DNA from 3 places in the Bradyrhizobium sp. LCT2 genome. Region 2 is predicted to be linked to each of the others. Evidence: predicted binding sites of a transcription regulator. Region 2 holds the regulator's gene; each other region holds the start of a gene.

Region 1 (7,094 bases), 4.2 Mb from region 2:
TCAGCCGGACATGACCGCAGATCAGGGCCTCGCCATCGGCGTTCTGCGCAACCGCTTCCGCAATCATCGCCCAAACGCTGCCCGGCCGCTTCACAAAGGCCGGCACGACGCGGTCGCCGAAGCGCGGCTCAAGCCGCATCGACGGAAGTGCGTGCTGCGACCAGTCCATGCGCGCCCCTCGTCAGCTCTTCTTCATGTCGTAGACATGCTCCGGGCCCGGGAAGGCCCGGCTCTTCACGTCGCGCGCATAGCCCGCGATGGCTTCCTCGATCGCCGGCCCGAGATTGCCATAGCGGCGCACGAATTTCGGCGACCGCGGCGACAAGCCGAGCATATCTTCCAGCACCAAAATCTGGCCGTCGCAGGCTGCGCTCGCGCCAATGCCGATGGTAGGAACTGCGATCGATTGCGTGATCTTGCTCGCCAGCGGCTCGGCGACCGCCTCGATCACGATCGAGAAGGCCCCCGCCTCTGCGATCGCCCTGGCGTCGTTCTCGATCGGAGCCCAGTTCGCCTCCTCGCGGCCCTGCGCGCGGAACGAGCCAAGCGTGTTGATCGACTGTGGCGTCAGCCCGATATGGCCCATCACGGGAATGCCGCGCTCGGAGAGAAACGCCACCGTCTCCGCCATCCGCGCGCCGCCCTCGAGCTTGACCGCGCCGCACAGCGTCTCCTTCATGATCCGCACCGCCGACTGGAAGGCCTGCTCCTTCGAGCCTTCGTAGGAGCCGAACGGCATGTCGACGACGACGAGCGCCTGGCTGGAGCCGCGCATCACCGCGCAGCCCTGCAGGATCATCATCTCAAGCGTCACGGGCACCGTGGTCTCGAAGCCATGCATGACATTGCCAAGGGAATCGCCAACCAGGATCGCATCGCAGTGCCTGTCGACCAGCGCGGCGGTGTGCGCGTGATAGGAGGTCAGCATCACGATCGGCTCGCCATTCTTGCGAATGCGGAGGTCGGGCGCGGTCTTGCGCCTGATGGCGGATTGGACGGACATTTGTCAGACCCCTACGACAGGAACTCCGATCACGACAGGATGGAATGCAAACGCCAGCGCCAGATACGCAACGACGCCGACCGCGACCGCGATCAGGTCGTTGGTGGCGCCGCCCACCGGAATCGGCGGACCGCCACTGTCGGAGCGATGCTTCAACGAAATGCGGTCAAACACCGCCCAGCCCAGGAACGAGCCGAACAGGATGATGGAACCGAGATCGCCATTGGCGAGGAGATGCGCGGCCGCCCACAGCTTGATGCCGGCCAGCATCGGATGTTTCAGCGTCGCGTAGATGCGGCCGCGCAGGTATGACGCGACAACCAGGATGACCGCGGGCAGCATCAGCGCGAGCGTGATGTGCTTCATCGCCTTCGGCGGATACCAGACGTCGATCCAGCCGGTCGCACGGTAATGACCAAAGCCCCAGATGATCAGCGCGAGCCCCGCGAGTGAGACGAGCGCATAAAGGATCTTGTAGGTCCCCTCGCCCAGCCTCGCGATGGCCTGCGCGCGCGCCTCGCGTTTCGTTGTGAAGACATGGGCCGCGAAAAACAGCACCAGCCCCAGGATCATGACTAGCAGACCCACGACATCCTCCCCTCAACCAGCGCCCGCCTCTGGCGTAGCATCGATTGGCGGTCGGTCGCAACCGATGCGCTACTTGCCGAGCTGCCGATTGTCGACGTAGCGGATCGCGATCGGCCGCCCTGCCAGGGCGCCGCCGAGACCGCTGGTGAATTTCAGCGGCAAGCAGGCCTTCAGCGAAGCATCGATGGCGTTCAGATAGGTCGTGCGGGTGTCGGCCGGGACGCCCGCGGTGGCGTATGTGAGGCGTGGCGGACCGATCAGGCCGCCCGCCTTGTTGAAGCTGAAGCGCACCGACATCTGCATGCCGGCCCGCGCGTTGTCCGCTGGCGGCGACCAGCAAGTGCGCAATTCGGCGAAGAGGTCGCCGATCGTATCGAGATCGTGATCCGGCTTCCGGTATTTGGCGCGGTCGGATTCGGACGGCACGCTGACGATCGTGAGCTGGAGATTCTGGCCGTAAGGATAGTCGATCTCGGGAATGCAGGGCCCGGGCTCGAGCGGGCTGCAATAGGACGGCGTGCAGGGCCGGTTGTCGAGCACGCTGCACGGTTCATGCGCAAACGGGATGGGATTGATCTGGCGCCGCTGCGCGTCGGCGGCCACCGTCGATATCGCCAGCAGTATAAGAAGGAGAATGCCGCGCCACATGGTATGCGAGCTCACAATGCCACTGTGGACGAAAGGTGGCATTGGTCGCGAAAGCGTCAAGTGCGCGCGCGTTCACATGCTCGCGTTTAGGCGGCCTTGGCGCGCGTTATCCCTTCTTCTTGACGTCCTTGACGTTGGTGAACTCGATGCCCTCGGCGCGTTCCCTGGTGTAGCCGAGATAGAACTCGTTCCTCGCCAGATAGACGGGATCACCATCGACGTCGTCGGCGATACTCGAGGTGTTGGCGGCGATGAAAGTGTCGAGCTTCTTGCGATCGTCTGAAGAAACCCAGCGCGCAAGCTGGAACTCGCTGACCTCGAACTCGACCGGAAGGGAATATTCCGCCTCCAGCCGTGCCTTCAGCACGTCGAGCTGGAGCGCGCCGACCACGCCGACCAGCGCCGGTGCACCGTCGCGCGGGCGGAATACCTGGACGACGCCCTCTTCCGACATCTGCTGAAGCGCTTCCTTCAGCTTCTTCGCCTTCATCGCGTCGGTGAGACGGACGCGGCGGACGATTTCCGGCGCAAAGCTCGGCACGCCGACGAAGTTGAAATCCTCGCCCTCGGTCAGCGTGTCACCGATGCGCAGCGTGCCGTGGTTGGGAATGCCGACGACGTCGCCGGCAAAGGCCTCATCCGCCACCGAACGGTCCTGCGCGAAGAAGAATTGCGGGCTCGACAGCGGCATGCTCTTGCCGGTGCGCACCAGTTTCGCCTTCATGCCGCGGCTGAGCTTGCCCGAGCACAGGCGCGCAAAGGCGATGCGGTCGCGGTGGTTCGGATCCATGTTCGCCTGGATCTTGAACACGAAGGCGCTCATGCGCGGATCGGTCGCCTCGACCTTGCGCTGGTCGCTCTCCTGCGCACGCGGCTCGGGCGCGAACTTGCCGAGGCCCTCCAGGAGGTCGCCGACGCCGAAATTGCGCAGCGCGCTGCCGAAATAGACCGGCGTCAGGTGGCCCTCGCGAAACGCCTCCAGCTCGAACGGTTTTGAAGCCTCGGTGACGAGCTCGAGCTCGTCCTTCACCGCGGAGACGTCGAGATTGGCGTTGAGCTTGGCGAGCTCCTCGATCTCGATCTGCTGCGCCGCGCCGGTCTTGGCGCCGCCGCCTTCGAGCAGGCGCACGCCGCCATTGACGACGTCATAGGTGCCGAGGAAGTCGCGGCCGCGGCCGACCGGCCAGGTCATCGGCGTGGTGTCGAGCGCCAGCGTCTTCTCGATCTCGTCCAGCAGCTCGAACACGTCGCGGCTCTCGCGGTCCATCTTGTTGATGAAGGTGATGATCGGAATGTCGCGCAGGCGACAGACCTCGAACAGTTTTCGGGTGCGCGCCTCGATGCCCTTGGCGGCGTCGATGACCATGACGGCGGAATCGACGGCCGTCAGCGTGCGATAGGTGTCTTCCGAAAAATCCTCGTGGCCCGGCGTGTCCAGCAGGTTGAACACGAGGCCCTCGAACTCGAAGGTCATCACGGACGTCACGACCGAGATACCGCGCTCGCGCTCGATCTTCATCCAGTCCGAGCGCGTGTTGCGCCGCTCGCCCTTGGCCTTGACCTGACCGGCGAGGTTGATGGCGCCGCCGAACAGCAGCAGCTTTTCGGTCAGCGTGGTCTTGCCGGCGTCGGGGTGGGAGATGATCGCAAAGGTGCGCCGCCGCGCCACTTCAGCGGCAAGCGGGGAACGGGCCGGCGATTCGGCTGTGGTGGTGGCGATGTCGGACATGGCGGGAGCGTTTGGCAGGGAAAATGGGCCGGATCAAGCCTGATTTGGTAATTGCGGAGCCCTTCGGCCAGCCCCATATCGCCGTTTGGGAGGGACGGCCCTCCTATCCACCAGCATATCAGCCGCGGGGACGACCCTGCCTTGAATGGAGGGTCGTCATGGCCTGGAGCATCCTGTTCGTCGCCGGTCTTCTCGAGATCACCTGGGCGATCGGCCTGAAATACACCGAGGGTTTCACCAGGCTTGTTCCCTCCGTCATCACGCTCGCGGCGATGGCGGGCAGCGTCATCCTGCTTGGGCTCGCGCTCAAATCGCTGCCCGTCGGGACCGCCTATGCGGTGTGGACCGGCATCGGCGCGGTCGGCACGGCGACGCTCGGGATCATCCTGTTCGGCGAGCCGGCGACCGCGCTTCGCCTGGCCAGCATCGGACTGATCGTTGCCGGTATCATCGGGCTGAAGTTCGTTACTTGACGAAAATCCTGACCGCCCACCAGGTCAGCGCGGCGACGATCGCCGAGGCCGGCATCGTGATCACCCAGGCATAGACGATCGAGCTGGCGACGTTCCAGCGCACCGCCGAGAGGCGGCGGGCGGCGCCGACGCCGACGATGGCGCCGGTGATGGTGTGGGTGGTCGAGACGGGAACCCCGAGGAAGGTCGCCATGAACAGGGTCGCGGCGCCGCCGGTTTCGGCGCAAAAGCCCTGCATCGGCGTCAGTTTCGTGATGCGCAGGCCCATGGTGCGGACGATGCGCCAGCCGCCCATCAGCGTGCCCATCGCCATCGCGGCCTGGCAGGACAGCACGACCCAGAACGGCACCGAGAATTCGCTGCCGAGATGGCCCTGTGAATAGAGCAGCACGGCGATGATGCCCATGGTCTTCTGCGCGTCATTGCCGCCATGGCCGAGCGAATAGAGCGAGGCGGAGGCGAATTGCAGGATGCGGAAGGCGCGATCCACGGCGAAGGGCGTCGATCGCACCGAGGCCCAGGAGACGATCGCAACCAGCAGCATCGCCAGCAGGAAGCCGACCAGCGGAGACAGCACGATGGCGATCACCGTCTTGGACAATCCGCTCCAGACCGCCGCCGAAATCCCGGCTTTGGCCACGCCGGCACCGAACAACCCGCCGATCAGCGCATGCGACGACGAAGACGGGATGCCGAGCGCCCAGGTCACGAGGTTCCAGACGATGGCGCCGACCAGCGCCGCGAAGATCACGTGGGCATCGACGATTGAGGGATCGATAATGCCGGTGCCTATGGTCTGGGCGACGTGCAGCCCGAACACCATGAAGGCGACGAAATTGAAGAAAGCGGCCCAGAACACCGCGAATTGCGGCCGCAGCACGCGGGTCGAGACGATGGTCGCGATCGAATTGGCAGCGTCATGCAGGCCGTTCAAGAAGTCGAACAGCAGCGCGACGGCGATCAGTCCGACCAGGACGGGAAGACCCAACGCAGCATCCACGGCGAGGCCCCTGCCTTAAAGTTTTCGCATGATCTCCGCGCAAACGCGTTCCGCGTTTGTCGCGAAGGAAAACCGCTGCACATTTTTCCGGATCATGCGCTACACTTGCTCGATGACGATGCTGTTGATCTCGTTTGCGACGTCATCGAAGCGATCGGCGACCTTTTCGAGATGGTCGTAGATCTCGACACCGACGATGAAATCCATCGCGTTGCCGTCGCGGTGCTTGAGGAACAGCTCCTTCATCCCGATGTCGTGGAGATCGTCGACCCGGCCCTCGAGCTTGGTCAGCTCTTCCGTGATGGCGGTCAGCATGGCCACGTTCTTGCCGATCTGCTGCATCAGGGGCAGCGCACGGCCGACCAGATTGGCGCATTCGATCAGAAGCCCGCCGATCTCGCGCATCGGCGGCTCGAAGGCGCGGACCTCGAACAGCATCACGGCCTTGGCGGTCTGCTGCATCTGGTCGATGGCATCGTCCATCGAGGTGATGAGGTTCTTGATGTCGCCGCGGTCGAACGGCGTGATGAAGGTGCGGCGCACCGCCGTCAGCACCTCACGGGTGATGTTGTCGGCATCGTTCTCGAACTGGTTGACGCGCTGGCAATAGACCGGCGTCTCCTCGCCCCCGTTGAGCATGCCCTGGAGCGCGATCGAGCCCTGGATCACGGTCTGGGCATGTCGGTCGAACAGGTCGAAGAACCGTTCTTCCTTGGGCAGGAAAGCGCGAAACCATCGCATCATGGGGATAGACTACCGGTTGGAAATGGCCCGGCCCGGAAGGGCCGTCACGAAACTGTCATAGACCATTTTCGGTCCGCGCGCGTGCCACCTCACGCCCGCGGTGCCGGATCATCCACCACTTTCACGAAGCGGGTAAATTGACCTTAAATCAATTACTTAGAGCGAACGCCGGAAGTAATGCGCGATTTCACCGACGACGCCGCGGCGGAAGGTGAGCACGCAGATCACGAAGATCGAGCCCTGGATCACCGTCACCCATTGGCCGAAGCTCGCCAGATATTGCTGCATGGCGATGATCACGAAGGCGCCGACCACGGGTCCGAAGATGGTCCCGAGACCCCCGACCAGCGTCATCAGCACGACTTCGCCCGACATCGACCAGTGTACGTCGGTGAGCGAGGCATTTTGCGCCACGAACACCTTCAGCGATCCGGCGAAGCCGGCCAGCGTGCCCGACAGGACGAAGGCCAGGAACTTGTACTGGTCGGTCCGGTAGCCCAGCGAGATCGCGCGCTGCTCGTTCTCGCGGATCGACTTCAACACCTCGCCGAACGGCGAGTTGATGATGCGGAAGATCAACAGGAAGCCGGCGAGGAAGCCGACCAGCACGACGTAGTACAGGACCGTCGGCTTGGAGAGATCGAGGACGCCGAACATGTGCCCCTGCGGAATGCCCTGAATGCCGTCTTCGCCATGGGTGAACGGCGCCTGGAGGTAGATGAAGTACAGGAGCTGCGACAGCGCCAGCGTGATCATCGAGAAATAGATGCCCTGGCGGCGGATCGAGATGTAGCCGGTCACGATCGAGAGCACGAAAGCACCGGCGACGCCGACGAGGATGCCGAGCTCCGGCGGCAACGCCCACACCTTCAGCGCATGCGCGCTGCAATAGCCGGCCGTGCCTAAGAA
Region 2 (7,094 bases):
CGTTCCCGTTCCCGATCTATTCCAAGTGGGCTGACGCCTACAAGAAAGAGACCGGCAACGGTCTGAACTACCAGTCGATCGGCTCGGGCGGCGGCATCAAGCAGATCCAGGCCAAGACCGTGACCTTCGGCGCCAGCGACGCGCCGCTCAAGGCCGAGCAGCTCGAGAAGGACGGCCTCGTCCAGTGGCCGATGGTGATGGGCGCCATCGTTCCGGTCGTCAACATCGAGGGCGTGAAGCCGGGCGAGATGGTGTTCGACGGCGAGACGCTCGCCAGCATCTATCTCGGCAAGATCACCAAGTGGGACGATGCCGCGATCAAGAAGCTCAATCCGAGCCTGAAGCTGCCCTCGGAGGCGATCACCGTCGTCCGCCGCTCCGACGGTTCGGGCACCACCTTCAACTTCACCAACTACCTCTCCAAGGCCAGCGCGGACTGGAAGAGCAAGGTCGGCGAGGGCACGGCCGTCGAGTGGCCGGTCGGCGTCGGCGCCAAGGGCAACGAGGGCGTGTCCGGCAACATCGGCCAGACCAAGAACTCGATCGGTTACGTCGAGTACGCCTATGCCAAGCAGAACAAGCTGACCTACACCGGTCTCGTCAACAAGGCCGGCAAGCCGGTGCAGCCGACCGTCGAGGCCTTCCAGGCAGCCGCCTCGAACGCCGACTGGGCCAAGGCGCCCGGCTACTACGTCATCCTGACCGACCAGCCCGGCGAGAAGTCCTGGCCGATCACGGCGGCGACCTTCATCCTCATGCACAAGGATGCCACCGACAAGGCGGCCTCGCAGGAAGCCATCAAGTTCTTCCGCTGGGCCTTCAAGAACGGCGGCAAGGCGGCTGAGGAGCTCGACTACATCCCGATGCCCGAGGGCGTCGTGACCCTGATCGAGAAGACCTGGGCTGCCGAGATCAAGAGCTAAGCGCTGCTGTCCCGGCCTGGGTGCCGGGATCTCAAAAGACCTCCGCTCCGGATCGGCCCCGTGCCGCATCCGGAGCGCAAGACCAACAACAAGCGTATATAACGGGTACAGGGGATCGGCGTGGCAGAGATGGCCGTTCAGAGCGATGTAATCGACGACGCTGGACCGTACGATCGCGCCAAGGCCTTGAGCGCGTTCAAGCTCGGCGACGTTACCTTCTACTGGATCACGCGGCTCTCCGCGATCTCGGTGCTGCTGATCCTCGGCGGCATCATCGTTTCGCTGATCGTCGGCGCTTTCCCGGCGATCAAGGAATACGGCTTCTCCTTCCTGTGGACGCAGCGCTGGGCGCCGTCGGCGGATCCGCCCGTGCTCGGCGCGCTCGGGCCGATGTACGGCACGCTCGTCACCTCGTTCATCGCGATGCTGATTGCCATTCCCGTCGGCCTCGGCATTGCGATCTTCCTCACCGAGCTCTGTCCGCAATGGCTGCGCCGCCCGATCGGCATGGCGATCGAGCTGCTCGCCGGCATTCCCTCGATCATCTACGGCATGTGGGGCTTCTTCGTGCTGGGCCCGTTCCTGGCCAACACCTTCCAGCCCTTCATGATCAAGATCTTCGACGGCGTTCCTGTCTTGGGCGCGATCTTCGCGGGTCCCCCGTCCTATCTCAGCCTGTTCAACGCCGCGCTGATCCTCGCCATCATGGTGCTGCCCTTCATCACCTCGATCTCGGTCGACGTGTTCAAGACGGTGCCGCCGGTGCTGAAGGAGGCCGCCTACGGCGTCGGCTGCACCACCTGGGAAGTCGTGCGCAGCGTGGTGATCCCCTACACCCGCGTCGGCGTCATCGGCGGCGTCATGCTGGCGCTGGGCCGCGCGCTCGGCGAGACCATGGCGGTGACGTTCATCATCGGCAACTCGTTCCGCATCTCCTCCTCGATCTTCGCGCCGGGCACCACGATCTCGGCGGCGATCGCATCCGAGTTTGCCGAGAGCGACGGCCTGCACCAGTCCGGCCTGATCCTGCTCGGCCTTCTGCTGTTCGTGCTGACGTTCTTCGTGCTCGCAGCGGCACGGCTGATGCTGATGCGGCTGGAAAAGAAGGCGGGGAACTAACGCCATGAACCCGATCTATTCACGCCGCCGCCGCAAGGACATCGTCGTTCGCGGACTCTGCATCGCCGCCGCCGCCTTCGGCGTCACCTGGCTTGCGCTGATCCTGATCACGCTGCTTTACAACGGCATCGCCGGTCTGAACCTCGAGATTTTCGTGGCAGACACGCCGCCGCCGGGCTCGACCGAAGGCGGCCTGCGCAACGCCATCGTCGGTTCGATCATCATGACCGTGCTCGGCGTCGGCATTGGCGCGCCGCTCGGCCTGTTCGCCGGCACCTATCTCGCCGAATACGGCCGCAACGACCGCCTGACCTCGGTGATCCGCTTCATCAACGACATCCTGCTCTCGGCGCCCTCGATCATCATCGGCCTGTTCATCTACGGCGCGGTGGTGGTGCCGATGCGCGGCTTCTCGGCGATCGCAGGCAGCCTCGCGCTCGCCGTCATCGTCATCCCGGTGGTGCTGCGCACGACCGAGGACATGCTGCTGCTGGTGCCGAACGCGCTGCGCGAGGCGGCGTCCGCGCTCGGCCTGCCGCGCTCGCTGGTGATCAAGCGGATCGCCTATCGTGCCGCCCGCTCCGGCCTCATCACCGGCGTGTTGCTAGCCACCGCCCGCGTCGCCGGCGAGACCGCGCCGCTGCTCTTCACCGCGCTGTCGAACCAGTTCTTCAGTCTTGGCCTGAACAAGACGATGGCGAACCTGCCGGTCACCATCAACAACTTCGTCCAGAGCCCCTACGCCTATTGGAAGCAGCTCGCCTGGAGCGGCGCGCTGCTGATCACGATTACCGTGCTTGCCCTGAATATTGGCGCGCGCATCCTTGGCGCCGAGAGGACCGCAAAATGAGTGAGCTTTCCGTATCGATGAGCGCGGCCGGTGGGCTGCCCCAGGCGCCGCTGCTGCCGGAAGCGCCGGCCAAGGTGACGGTGCGCAACCTCAACTTCTATTACGGCGAGCACCACGCGCTGAAGAACATCAACCTGACGCTCGGCACCAACCGCGTCACCGCGTTCATCGGCCCGTCCGGCTGCGGCAAGTCAACCCTGCTGCGCATCTTCAACCGGATGTACGACCTCTATCCGGGGCAGCGCGCCACCGGCCAGCTCATGCTCGACCAGACCAACATCCTCGACGGCAAGCTCGACCTCAACCTGCTGCGCGCCCGCGTCGGCATGGTGTTCCAGAAGCCGACGCCGTTCCCGATGACGATCTACGAAAACATCGCCTTCGGCATCCGCCTCTACGAGAAGATCTCGAAGTCCGAGATGGACGACCGCGTCGAGAAGGCGCTGCGCGGCGGCGCGCTGTGGAACGAGGTCAAGGATAAGCTCAACGCCTCCGGCCTGTCGCTCTCCGGCGGCCAGCAGCAGCGCCTCTGCATCGCCCGCACCGTCGCGGTGCGGCCCGAGGTGATCCTGTTCGACGAGCCCTGCTCGGCGCTCGACCCGATCTCGACCGCCAAGGTCGAGGAGCTGATCCAGGAATTGTCCGAGAACTACACGATCGCGATCGTCACCCACAACATGCAGCAGGCGGCGCGCGTCTCCGACAAGACCGCGTTCATGTATCTCGGCGAGCTGATCGAGTTCGACGACACCAGCAAGATCTTCACGTCGCCGAGCGACCGGCGCACGCAGGATTACATCACCGGCCGGTTCGGCTGAGGAGACGGGACATGGGTTCTGAACATACCGCAAAGGCCTTCGACACCGACCTCCAGGAGCTCACCCGGCTCGTCGCCGAGATGGGCGGGATCGCCGAGCGCATGATCGTCGATTCCGTCGACGCGCTGATCCGCCGAGACGTCGCGCTCGGCCAGCGCGTCGTCGCCACCGACACCGAGCTCGACGCGCTGCAGAAGCGCATCGAGGAGCGCGCCGTGCTCACCATCGCCCGCCGCCAGCCGATGGCGGTCGATCTGCGCGAGATCGTCGGCGCCATGCGCGTTGCGACCGATCTCGAGCGCATCGGCGACCTCGCCAAGAACATGGGCAAGCGCGTCGCGGCGCTGGAGACGGATTTTCATCCGCTCAAGCTGTTCCGCGGCCTCGAGCACATGACCGACCTCGTGCAGCAGCAGGTCAAGTCGGTGCTGGACGCCTATGCCGCGCATGATCTGCCGGCGGCGATGGCGGTGTGGAAGGGCGACGAGGAAGTCGACGCCATCTGCACCTCGCTGTTCCGCGAGCTCCTCACCTACATGATGGAGGATCCGCGCAACATCTCGTTCTGCATCCATCTGATGTTCTGCGCCAAGAACATCGAGCGGATCGGCGACCACGCCACCAACATCGCCGAGACCGTGTTCTACATGATCGAGGGCCAGGCGATCACCGACAAGCGGCCGAAGGGCGACATGACGACCTTCGCCACGACGGTCCCGAATACCTGAAGACTTAAGGAGCGACGACACCATGGGCGCACGCATTATGGTGGTTGAGGACGAGGAAGCTCTCACCGAGCTTCTCCGCTACAACCTCGAAGGCGACGGCTATGATGTGGAGACGGTGATGCGCGGCGACGACGCCGACACCCGCCTCAAGGAACACATCCCCGATCTGATCGTACTCGACTGGATGCTGCCGGGACTGTCAGGCATCGAGCTGTGCCGCCGGCTGCGGACCCGGCCCGAGACCAAGCAGCTCCCGATCATCATGCTCACCGCGCGCGGCGAGGAGAGCGAGCGGGTGCGGGGTCTTGCGACCGGCGCCGACGACTACATCGTCAAGCCGTTCTCGGTGCCGGAGCTCCTGGCGCGCGTGAAGGGCCTGCTGCGGCGCGCAAGCCCGGAGCGGCTCGCAACGGTGCTGGCCTATGGCGACATCGAGCTCGATCGCGACAAGCGCCGCGTCGCGCGCTCGGGCCGGCCGATCGACCTCGGCCCGACCGAATATCGCCTCTTGGAGTTCTTCCTGGAGCATCCCGGCCGCGTGTTCTCGCGCGAGCAGCTGCTCGACAGCGTCTGGGGCCGCGACATCTACATCGACGAGCGCACCGTCGACGTCCACATCGGCCGCCTGCGCAAGCTGCTCAATCTCGGCCGCGAGCAGGATCCCATCCGCACCGTCCGCGGAGCCGGCTACGCGCTGGATGATCGCTTTGCGAAGGCGGAGCAGACGTAAGCTAGGGGCGAGTTGGTTTGGCGAGCTGTCGCCACGATATCGGTGTCGTCCCGGCGAAGGCCGGGACCCATAACCCCAGGGCGCAATTGTTTGCGCGACAAGGGTAACTCCGTGTCCCCGTAACCACATCTGCTGGTGGTTATGGGTCCCGGCCTTCGCCGGGACGACATCGGAGTGTGTCGATCCGTCATCGCGTGACGGCGCCGTCTTTGCAATCAGCTAGAGCGACAAACTCACCGCGAGGGCTTCGCCGGTGCGCGCCGGCGATCCGCGGCGGGCTGATATGCCACGCGCGAGTGCTGCGCGCAGTAGGGCAGGCCCGACAGCGCCCTGCCGCCGCAGAAGAAGAAATCCGGGCTCGAGGGATCGCCGACCGGCCAGTGGCAGGTCGCCTCGTTCAGCTCCAGCAGCGACAGCCGCTGGCTCATCGGCACCACGTTGTCGTAGGTGACCGGTTCGGCCTCCACCTCGACCTCGAAGGCCTGCGCCAGCGCGGTGTTGCCGCGCGCAATGGGGCGGCTCACCCGCATCATGTGCTGCGCGGGGCGCGCCTTGCGCGGCCGCGGAGCCGCCGATGAGGGGCTCTTGGCGCGGCCGGATAGGCCGAGCCTGTGTACCTTGCCGATCACGGCATTGCGGGTCACGTTCCCGAGCTCGGCTGCGATCTGGCTGGCCGATAATCCGGCCTCCCAGAGCTTTTTCAACTGCTCGACGCGATCGTCGGACCAGGTCAAAACCGTCATTGCACCCTTTCCCTCGCCGTGCGGCTGCCATCCTGGCGCCTCGCGGCGAATGCCTAAGCCTCGAAAAACCCGTGCCGTCAGAATCCCTTAAGGCTCGCCGGGCGCGCCGATAACGCCCGAACGTCTACGCCGGTACATGAGGACTTAGAGGATCAGAAACACTGCACGAGATGTCGTATCTGACAAGCCAAACGCTACAATATGGCGTGACTCACGCGCAAGAGTCCGCCGACTCGCTTCCACATGTTCCGTGGCGAAAACCCCGCAATTTCGGCTCCGCAAGACTACGGATTCAGCGTTTCGCGAGGCTTTCGGGCGGCATTGACACCGGTTTCACCAGGCATAAGATAGTGTCACGTGCCGCCCTTAAAAGGCGGCACGTTTCGTTTTCCGGGCCGGTCAATGGTGCGCTGCGTGAGCGTGTTCAGGCCGTCCGCAACATCAAGTGATCGTCATGACTAACAGCGCAGCGCCGCATTTGCTTCCCGTTTTCGCCAGATCCGACCTCGGTTTCGAGCGCGGCGAAGGCTGCTGGCTGATTGCGACCAATGGCGATCGCTATCTCGATTTTACCTCGGGCGTCGCCGTGAACGCGCTCGGCCATGCCCATCCCGCGCTGGTCAAGGCGCTGCAGGAGCAGGCCACAAAACTCTGGCACATGTCGAACCTGTTCCAGAGTCCGGACGGCGAGAAGCTCGCTGCGCGCCTGTGCAATGAAAGCTTCGCGGACTTCGTGTTCTTCTGCAATTCCGGCGCCGAGGCGCTGGAAGGTGTGATCAAGCTGGTCCGCCATCATCACTTCTCCAAGGGGCATCCGGAACGTTACCGCATCATCACCTTCGAAGGCGCCTTCCATGGCCGCACGCTGGCGACGCTGGCTGCGACGGGATCTGCAAAATATCTCGAAGGTTTTGGTCCGCCGATGGATGGCTTCGACCAGGTCCCGCATGGCGACATCGAGGCCGCGAAGAAGGCAATCGGTCCGCAGACCGCCGGCATCCTGATCGAGCCGATTCAGGGCGAGGGCGGCGTGCGTTCCGCAACGCCTGCGTTCCTCAAGGCATTGCGCCAGCTTTGCGACGAGAAGGGCCTGCTGCTCGCCTTCGACGAGGTGCAGACCGGCATGGGCCGCACCGGCGATCTGTTCGCGCATCGGCGTACCGGCGTCACACCTGACGTGATG
Region 3 (7,094 bases), 680 kb from region 2:
TACGCTGGACGAGCTCGACTACTACCGGAACGGCGGCATCCTGCACTACGTGCTGCGCAAGCTCGCGGCTTAAGCGCGGATTTGTGAACGGTGGCTCACTGCGAAGTGAGTAGAAGGTTAAACGAAGGCGGCCTATCACAAGGCCGCCTTCGCGCGTTTGCGGCATGCTTCGGATGGGCCCGCCCGGCGGAAACTCCGCCCTGGACGGTCGAATGTGCCGTGCCCGTAAGACTACGGTGACCATCAGGCGATAAGATTTCCCTTCCCACGAGCAACGGTGTGCGGCGTTCGACATGACAGCAATGACGGCTTCTCATCTGATTTCACGTTGGTCCGGTGCCTTCTGGTCGGGAGCACTCGGCATCTGTGCGATCGTCGCCGTCATCCGTCCCGCTGAGGCTGATCCCCGCGCCGTGGTTGAGCTCTTCACCTCGCAGGGCTGCTCCTCCTGCCCGCCCGCCGACAAGATCATCGGCGATCTCTCCAGCGATCCCTCGATCATCGCGCTGAGCATGCCGATCGATTATTGGGATTATCTCGGCTGGAAGGACACGCTGGCGGATTCGCGCTTCTCGGCGCGGCAGCGCGCTTATTCGCGCATGCGCGGCGACCGCGAGGTCTACACCCCGCAGGTCGTGGTGAACGGCTCGACGCATGTCGTCGGCAGTGATCGTGCCGGCATCGAGAGTGCGATCGGCAAGACCGACAAAGGCATGGGCGTGATGAGCGTGCCGGTGACGATGTCGCTCTCGGGCAAGCAGATCAACGTGTCGGTGGCCGCGAGCAAGGAGCCGGCGATCTCGCACGGCGAAGTCTGGATCTGCTCGATTGCGAAGTCAGTGCCGATCGCGATCGCCAAAGGCGAAAATCGCGGACAGCAGATCACCTATCACAACGTGGTGCGCAACCTGCTCAAGGTCGGCGACTGGAACGGTCGTCCGGAAAGCTGGACGGTGCCGATCGAGAACCTCACGCGCGACGGCGTCGATGGCGCGGTGGTTTATGTCCAGGACGGCAGCCGCGAGAAACCCGGCCCGATGCTGGGCGCGGCATACACGTCGCTGCACTGACGCGCACGCTTCGCATTCTTCCTGATGCGCGGTCTGGCTCTATCTCCTCATGGTGAGGAGCGCGCCCCTTGCGCGCGCGGCGGACGATGCTGCGCATCGCCGCGAGAACCATGAAAGGCCCCGCTGATGCCGCTCGGGCCTCGATCCTTCGGGACGCCGCGCGAAGGATGAGGGGAGAGAGCGTACGCAAGATCGTGTCGGAAAGATCTTGTCCCTCGTCATTCCGGGGCGCGCCTCTTTGGCGCGAGCCCGGAATCCATTTCTCAACTGGGAACCTTGGATTGATGGATTCCGGGCCCGCGCTTCGCGCGTCCCGGAATGACAGCGGGGGAAGAAACATCCCGACACAAACAAAAAAGGACCAACTCGCGTTGGCCCTCCTTGTCGCGCGTACAGACCCGATCCCGTCGACCCCGGGGGGCTGGGGGCTGAGGAATCCGGAACCGAAAGGACCGGGTCAACGCACACAGCTCTTTTCGCAGTGCAGGGCGGCAGGCGCTGGGCGGAAAAGCGGCGATACTATGATTCCTGCTAACGATCCCGTGACGGTTCGTCGCGACAGAGTTCCACCGTTGCGTGTGTTCCGATTCGCCCCCGGTTCAATGGGTTGCACCGAGAGCCCTTCAAACAGCCCTCGAGAGCCCCTTGCGGTGGGGAACGGTTGGCGCAATCATGCGATTGTCATGATCCGCGGTTCCGGGGACGGTTTTCGCGGACGCGATCATGCCGTGCGATCAGGAGGCGCTCCATGAGTCTGACGTCGGAGGATGCCGATCCGAGCGAGCAGCGCGCGGCGGCGCGTCCCCCCGCTGCGAATGCGCAGCCGAACCAGGTGACCTTCAACCGGCTCGAGCTGCGCCGAATTCTCAATCTCTACGGCCGCATGGTCGCCGACGGCGAGTGGCGCGACTATGCCATCGACTTCCTGAAGGACCGTGCGGTGTTCTCGGTCTATCGCCGTGCCTCGGAAGTGCCGATCTATCGCATCGAGAAGGACCCGCGCCTCGCGCGCAAGCAGGGCATGTACAGCGTGATCTCGGCGACCGGCCTGATCCTGCGCCGCGGCCACGAGCTCGAGCGCGTGCTGCTGGTGATCGATCGCAAGCTGGCCGTGGTGTAGCAAACTCCTCTCGTCATTCCGGGATGCGCCGATAGGCGCAGGCCCGGAATCCATAACCCCGGCCTGTGGTTATGGATTCCGGGCTCGCGACTTCGTCGCGCCCCGGAATGACGATGAAGAAACGCTTACTTCCCCGGCACCGTGCTGGCGCCCTCGCCGAGCTCGCGCTGCATCATCACCGTGTCGAGCCAGCGGCCGAATTTCAGCCCGACATTGGGATGCGTGCCGATCATCCTGAAGCCGCCCTTGGTGTGCACGCCGATCGAGCCGGCATTGGCGGAATCGCCGATCACCGCGATCATCTGGCGGAAGCCGCGCGCCTCGCACTCGGCGATCAGCCGCTCCAGCAGCAACGAGCCGACGCCGCGGCGGTGGAAGGAGGGGTCGAGATAGATCGAATTCTCGACCGTGAAGCGATAGGCCGGCCGCGGCCGGTAGGCGCCGGCATAGGCGTAGCCGGCAACGCTGCCGTCGAGGATGGCGACGAAATAGGGATAGCCGCCGTCGACCAGCGCGCGGTAGCGCCGCGTCATCTCGGCAAGATCCGGCGGCTCCAGCTCGAACGTCGCCGTGCCCTCGCGGACGGCCTGCTGGTAGATGGCGGTGATGGCGGGGAGGTCGGCCTCAAGGGTGGGCCTGATTTCAGGTGCGGACATGGGGAAAGATTAGAGCCTTCCCGCGGCGGCCGGAAGAGGCAACATCGTTTCCATATACTCCGTCATTGCGAGGAGCCCTTGCGACGAAGCAATCCAGAAATGCATCCGCGGAGGCACCCTGGATTGCTTCGCTGCGCTCGCAATGGCGGTGTTCGTGGAGGCACCCGGCCCAAACAAAAAACCCCGGCCTTGCGGCCGGGGCTCATGTCGTTCTCTCTGGTCGATCGCTTAATCGCGCTGGCCGAGGAGCTGCAGGAGCAGCGTGAACAGGTTGATGAAGTTCAGGTACAGCGACAGCGCGCCGGTGATGGCCGCACGCTCTGCGATGTCACCGCCGGCCGCAGCGTAGCCGTAGATGTAGTCGTTCTTCAGCCGCTGGGTATCCCAGGCGGTGAGGCCCGCGAACACCAGCACGCCGACCACCGACACGATGAACTGCAGCATCGAGCTCGCCAGGAACAAATTCACCAGGCTCGCGATGATGATGCCGATCAGGCCCATGAACAGGAACGAGCCCATCCCGGTCAGGTCACGCTTGGTGGTGTAGCCGTAGAGGCTGAGCGCACCGAAGGTCGCCGCGGTGATGAAGAACACCCGCACGATCGAGGTGTGCGTGAACACCAGGAAGATCGACGACAGCGAGATGCCCATCAGCGCCGAGAACACCCAGAACAGGATCTGGGCGGTCGAGGGCGCCAGACGGTTGATGCCAGCGGAGATCACGAACACCATGGCGAGCGGCGCGAGCATGAACAGCCACTTCAGGGGGCTGACGAACATCGCATAGCCGAACGGCGTCAGGAACAGCTTGCCGACGCGGACGGCTTCCGGGGTCGGAACGTCGGTCACGGCGGCCATGTAGACGCCGAGTGCGGCAAGGCCCGTGATGGCGAGGCCAATGCTCATGTAGTTGTAGATGCGCAGCATGTAGGCGCGCAGGCCGGCATCGACCGTCGCGGCGTCAACACGCCCGGCGGCCCTGCCGAAAGGAGAAGCGTAGTTACGGTCTAGGTCCGACATGGTCGAATTCCCGTTGGTTGGCCGGTCCGGCATGAGGGTCGCCATGCCGCCGGTTCGTCAAACTCTATCTCGGATACCGATGTCTGCCGACTAAATTTTGGCTAACAATCGGGGGTCCGAACCCATTGGATATGTGGGAAACTAACACATTCGCTGCAACCGTCCACGCGCGGCCGAATGTCGCCCTCGCCGGCAATCCTGGCGAGCGGACGTGGTTAATCGCAAGAATCGTGCGTTTCCGCACCCGCGCGGCGGCCCGCTACCTTTTGTCACAAATTCCGCAACACCGTGGCGGGCTTTTTGTTCAACGCCAGGAGCGTGCCGGCGAGCCCTAGCCCGACGGTGACGACCAGGGCGGCCACGACCACGCCGGCCGCGCTGCCGGCCTGCCAGACGAAGCTGAGCGTCATCAGCCGCGTCACGATCATCCAGGCGGCGATGCTGCCGGCGATCACGCCGAAGACCGCGGTTGCAAGCCCGATCAGGAGGTATTCGAGCGCATAGGCGCCGAGCAGCCGCAGCCGCGTCGCGCCCAGCGTCTTCAGGATCACCGCATCGTAGACCCGGTGGCGATGGCCGGCCGCGAGCGCCCCGCCGAGCACCAGGATCGCCGAGATCAGGGTCACGGCGCTCGCGCCGCGGATCGCCAGCGCAAGATTGGTCACGACCGAGCCGACCGTCTCCATCACCTCGCGCACGCGCACGCTCGTCACCATCGGGTAGGTGTCGGCCACCTGCTTGATGATCCTGCCGTCGCCTTCGGCATTGCTGCCGGCTTCCGTCAGCGTCGCGATATGGGTATGCGGCGCGCCCTTGAAGGCGTTCGGCGAGAACACCAGGACGAAATTGATGCCGAGCCCCTGCCAGTCGATGTTGCGCAGATTGCTGATCTTCGCCGGGATGTCGCGGCCGAGCACGTTGACCACGACCTCGTCGCCGAGCTTGAGGCCGAGCCCGTCGGCGATCTTCTTCTCCATCGAGACCAGCGGCGGGCCGGAATAGTCGGCGCTCCACCACTCGCCCTCGACCACCTTGGAGCCCTTCGGCAGCTCGCCGGTATAGGTGAGGCCGCGGTCGCTTTGCAGCACCCACTCGGAATCGGTCGTCGGCTTGAGCTCTTCGGCGCGGACGCCGCGTGCGGCGACGATGCGCCCGCGCAGCATCGGCACGTCCTCGACCTTGGCGCCGGGCGCGATCTGGCGCAGATAGCCGTCGAACTGCGCGGCCTGCGTGCTCGGAATGTCGATGAAGAAGAACGACGGCGCCTGGTCCGGCAGGGCCGCGAGGAACTGCCGGCGCAGATTGCCGTCGATCTGGGTGATGGTGACGAGCACGGCGAGCCCGAGGCCGAGCGATAGCACGACCGAGGGCGTCAGCGCGCCGGGCCGGTGGATGTTGGCGATCGCGAGCCGCAGCATCGGCAGCCGCGTCCGCGGCATCCGCCGCGCGATCGTCATCAGCAGGGCGGCGATGCCGCGCAGCAGCGCGAACACGACGACCGAGGAGGCCACGAACACCGCCGCGATGCGTTTGTCGAAGGACAGGCCGATCACGACCGCGACGAGCAGGGCGATCACGACGCCCATGAACACGAGATAGCTCCAGCGCGGCCGGTGCCATTCGGAGCTGATGGTGTCGCGGAACAGTGCGGCGACCGGCACGTCGTGCACCCGTCCGAGCGGCCACAGGCCGAAGGCGAGCGCGGTCAAGAGGCCGTAGACGAAGGACAGCGCGAGCTCGTCAGCGTGCACGGCCGGCACCACCGGCAGCGGCAGCAGCTTGCCGAACAGCCCGACGATGGCGAAGGGCATGGCGGCGCCGAGCGCGAGCCCGATCACGGACCCGATCGCGGCCAGCAGGATGACCTGGGCGAGATAGATGCCGAACACGTCGCGGCCCGTGGCGCCGACGGCCTTGAAGGCCGCGATCACCTCGAGCTTCCGGTCGATATGGCTCTTCACCGCGTTGGCGACGCCGACGCCGCCGACCAGCAGCGCGGCGAGGCCGACCAGCGTCAGGAACTGCGTGAAGCGGCTGATGTTGCGCTCGAGCTGCGGCGAGGCGTTGGAGCGGCTGCGGACTTCCCAGCCGGCCTGCGGCGCGGCGTTGCGCGCATCGGCGATGAAGGCGTCGGTGGCGCGCTCGTTGTTGGCGGTATCGGGCAGCTTCACCCGGTAGACCCAGCGCACTAGGCTGCCGGGCTGGATCAGGCCGGTGGCCCGCAGGCCCGCCTCGCTGATCAGGAAGCGCGGGCCGAAGCCGATGCCGCCGGCGAGCTTGTCGGGCTCGGCTTCGACGGTGCTGCGGATCTGGAAGGTCGCCGAGCCGATGGTGACGCGGTCGCCGGTCTTGAGCGAGAGCCGCGCCAGCAGCGTCGGATCGGCAGCCGCGCCGAACGCGCCGTCACGCTCCGCAAGGATGTCGGACATCGCTAGCTGTGGCGCCAGCGTCAATTGGCCGAGCATCGGATAGGTGTCGTCGACCGCCTTCATCTCGACCAGCGCGAGCTGGCCGTCGGCCGAGCGCGCCATGCCGCGCAGGGTCGCGGCGGTCGAGACGGTGCCGCGCGAACGCAGGAAAGCGACTTCCTCGGGCTTGGCCTCGCGCTGGAACAGCACGAAGGAGACGTCGCCGCCGAGCAGCGTGCGGCCTTCGCGGGCGAGGCCGTCGGAGAGGCTCGCCGACACCGAGCCGACGCCGGCGATCGCCATCACGCCGAGCGCGATGCAGGCGATGAAGACGTAGAAGCCGCGCAGACCCCCGCGCAATTCGCGTAAGGCGTAGCGGAGCGACAACGCGGCGGCGTTGGGCCGCACGAACGGTTCGGCCGCGGCGCTCATGCCGGCGCAGACTGCGTGTCGATGCGCCCGGAGCGCAGGCGGATCACGCGATCGCAGCGATGCGCGAGCGAGGAATCGTGCGTGACCAGCACCAGGGTCATGCCGCGCTCGGCATGCTTGGTGAAGAGCAGGTCGACGATCTGTTTTCCGGTTGCCTCGTCGAGATTGCCGGTCGGCTCGTCGGCGACGAGGATCGCGGGATCGGGCGCCAGCGCGCGCGCGAGCGCGACGCGCTGCTGCTCGCCGCCGGAAAGCTGCGTCGGATAATGATGCAGGCGGTCGCCGAGCCCGACCGATTGCAGCTCCTGCGCCGCGCGTTTCGCGGCCTCGGGATTGCCGGCAAGCTCGAGCGGCACGGCGACATTCTCCAGCGCCGTCATGGTCGGGA

What was found. The regulator PhoB, encoded in region 2, activates phosphate uptake and scavenging genes when phosphate is short. The targets are predictions, from matches to a motif close to TGTCATNNANCTGTCAT.
Region 1: EI171_RS27460 (DUF47 domain-containing protein) is a predicted target of PhoB. The motif match lies at 6,228-6,244, and genes of this name have one in related genera.
Region 3: EI171_RS04795 (DUF2794 domain-containing protein) is a predicted target of PhoB. The motif match lies at 1,739-1,755, and genes of this name have one in related genera.

What each region holds. Positions count from the first base shown of each region.
Region 1 covers NZ_CP034432.1:5,709,526-5,716,619, forward strand. The annotation lists gene EI171_RS27425 (class I adenylate-forming enzyme family protein) at 1-169, opposite strand, end outside; gene panB (3-methyl-2-oxobutanoate hydroxymethyltransferase) at 182-1,003, opposite strand; gene EI171_RS27435 (NnrU family protein) at 1,007-1,591, opposite strand; gene EI171_RS27440 (hypothetical protein) at 1,661-2,239, opposite strand; gene EI171_RS27445 (peptide chain release factor 3) at 2,346-3,968, opposite strand; gene sugE (quaternary ammonium compound efflux SMR transporter SugE) at 4,127-4,441, shown strand; gene EI171_RS27455 (inorganic phosphate transporter) at 4,434-5,441, opposite strand; gene EI171_RS27460 (DUF47 domain-containing protein) at 5,541-6,185, opposite strand; gene EI171_RS27465 (branched-chain amino acid ABC transporter permease) at 6,342-7,094, opposite strand, start outside.
Region 2 covers NZ_CP034432.1:1,541,432-1,548,525, forward strand. The annotation lists gene pstS (phosphate ABC transporter substrate-binding protein PstS) at 1-923, shown strand, start outside; gene pstC (phosphate ABC transporter permease subunit PstC) at 1,053-2,042, shown strand; gene pstA (phosphate ABC transporter permease PstA) at 2,047-2,892, shown strand; gene pstB (phosphate ABC transporter ATP-binding protein PstB) at 2,889-3,710, shown strand; gene phoU (phosphate signaling complex protein PhoU) at 3,722-4,438, shown strand; gene phoB (phosphate regulon transcriptional regulator PhoB) at 4,461-5,168, shown strand; gene EI171_RS07915 (GcrA family cell cycle regulator) at 5,402-5,911, opposite strand; gene EI171_RS07920 (aspartate aminotransferase family protein) at 6,366-7,094, shown strand, end outside.
Region 3 covers NZ_CP034432.1:863,401-870,494, reverse strand. The annotation lists gene acnA (aconitate hydratase AcnA) at 1-73, shown strand, start outside; gene EI171_RS04800 (thioredoxin family protein) at 294-1,070, shown strand; gene EI171_RS04795 (DUF2794 domain-containing protein) at 1,819-2,190, shown strand; gene EI171_RS04790 (GNAT family N-acetyltransferase) at 2,316-2,846, opposite strand; gene EI171_RS04785 (Bax inhibitor-1/YccA family protein) at 3,075-3,866, opposite strand; gene EI171_RS04780 (ABC transporter permease) at 4,136-6,706, opposite strand; gene EI171_RS04775 (ABC transporter ATP-binding protein) at 6,703-7,094, opposite strand, start outside.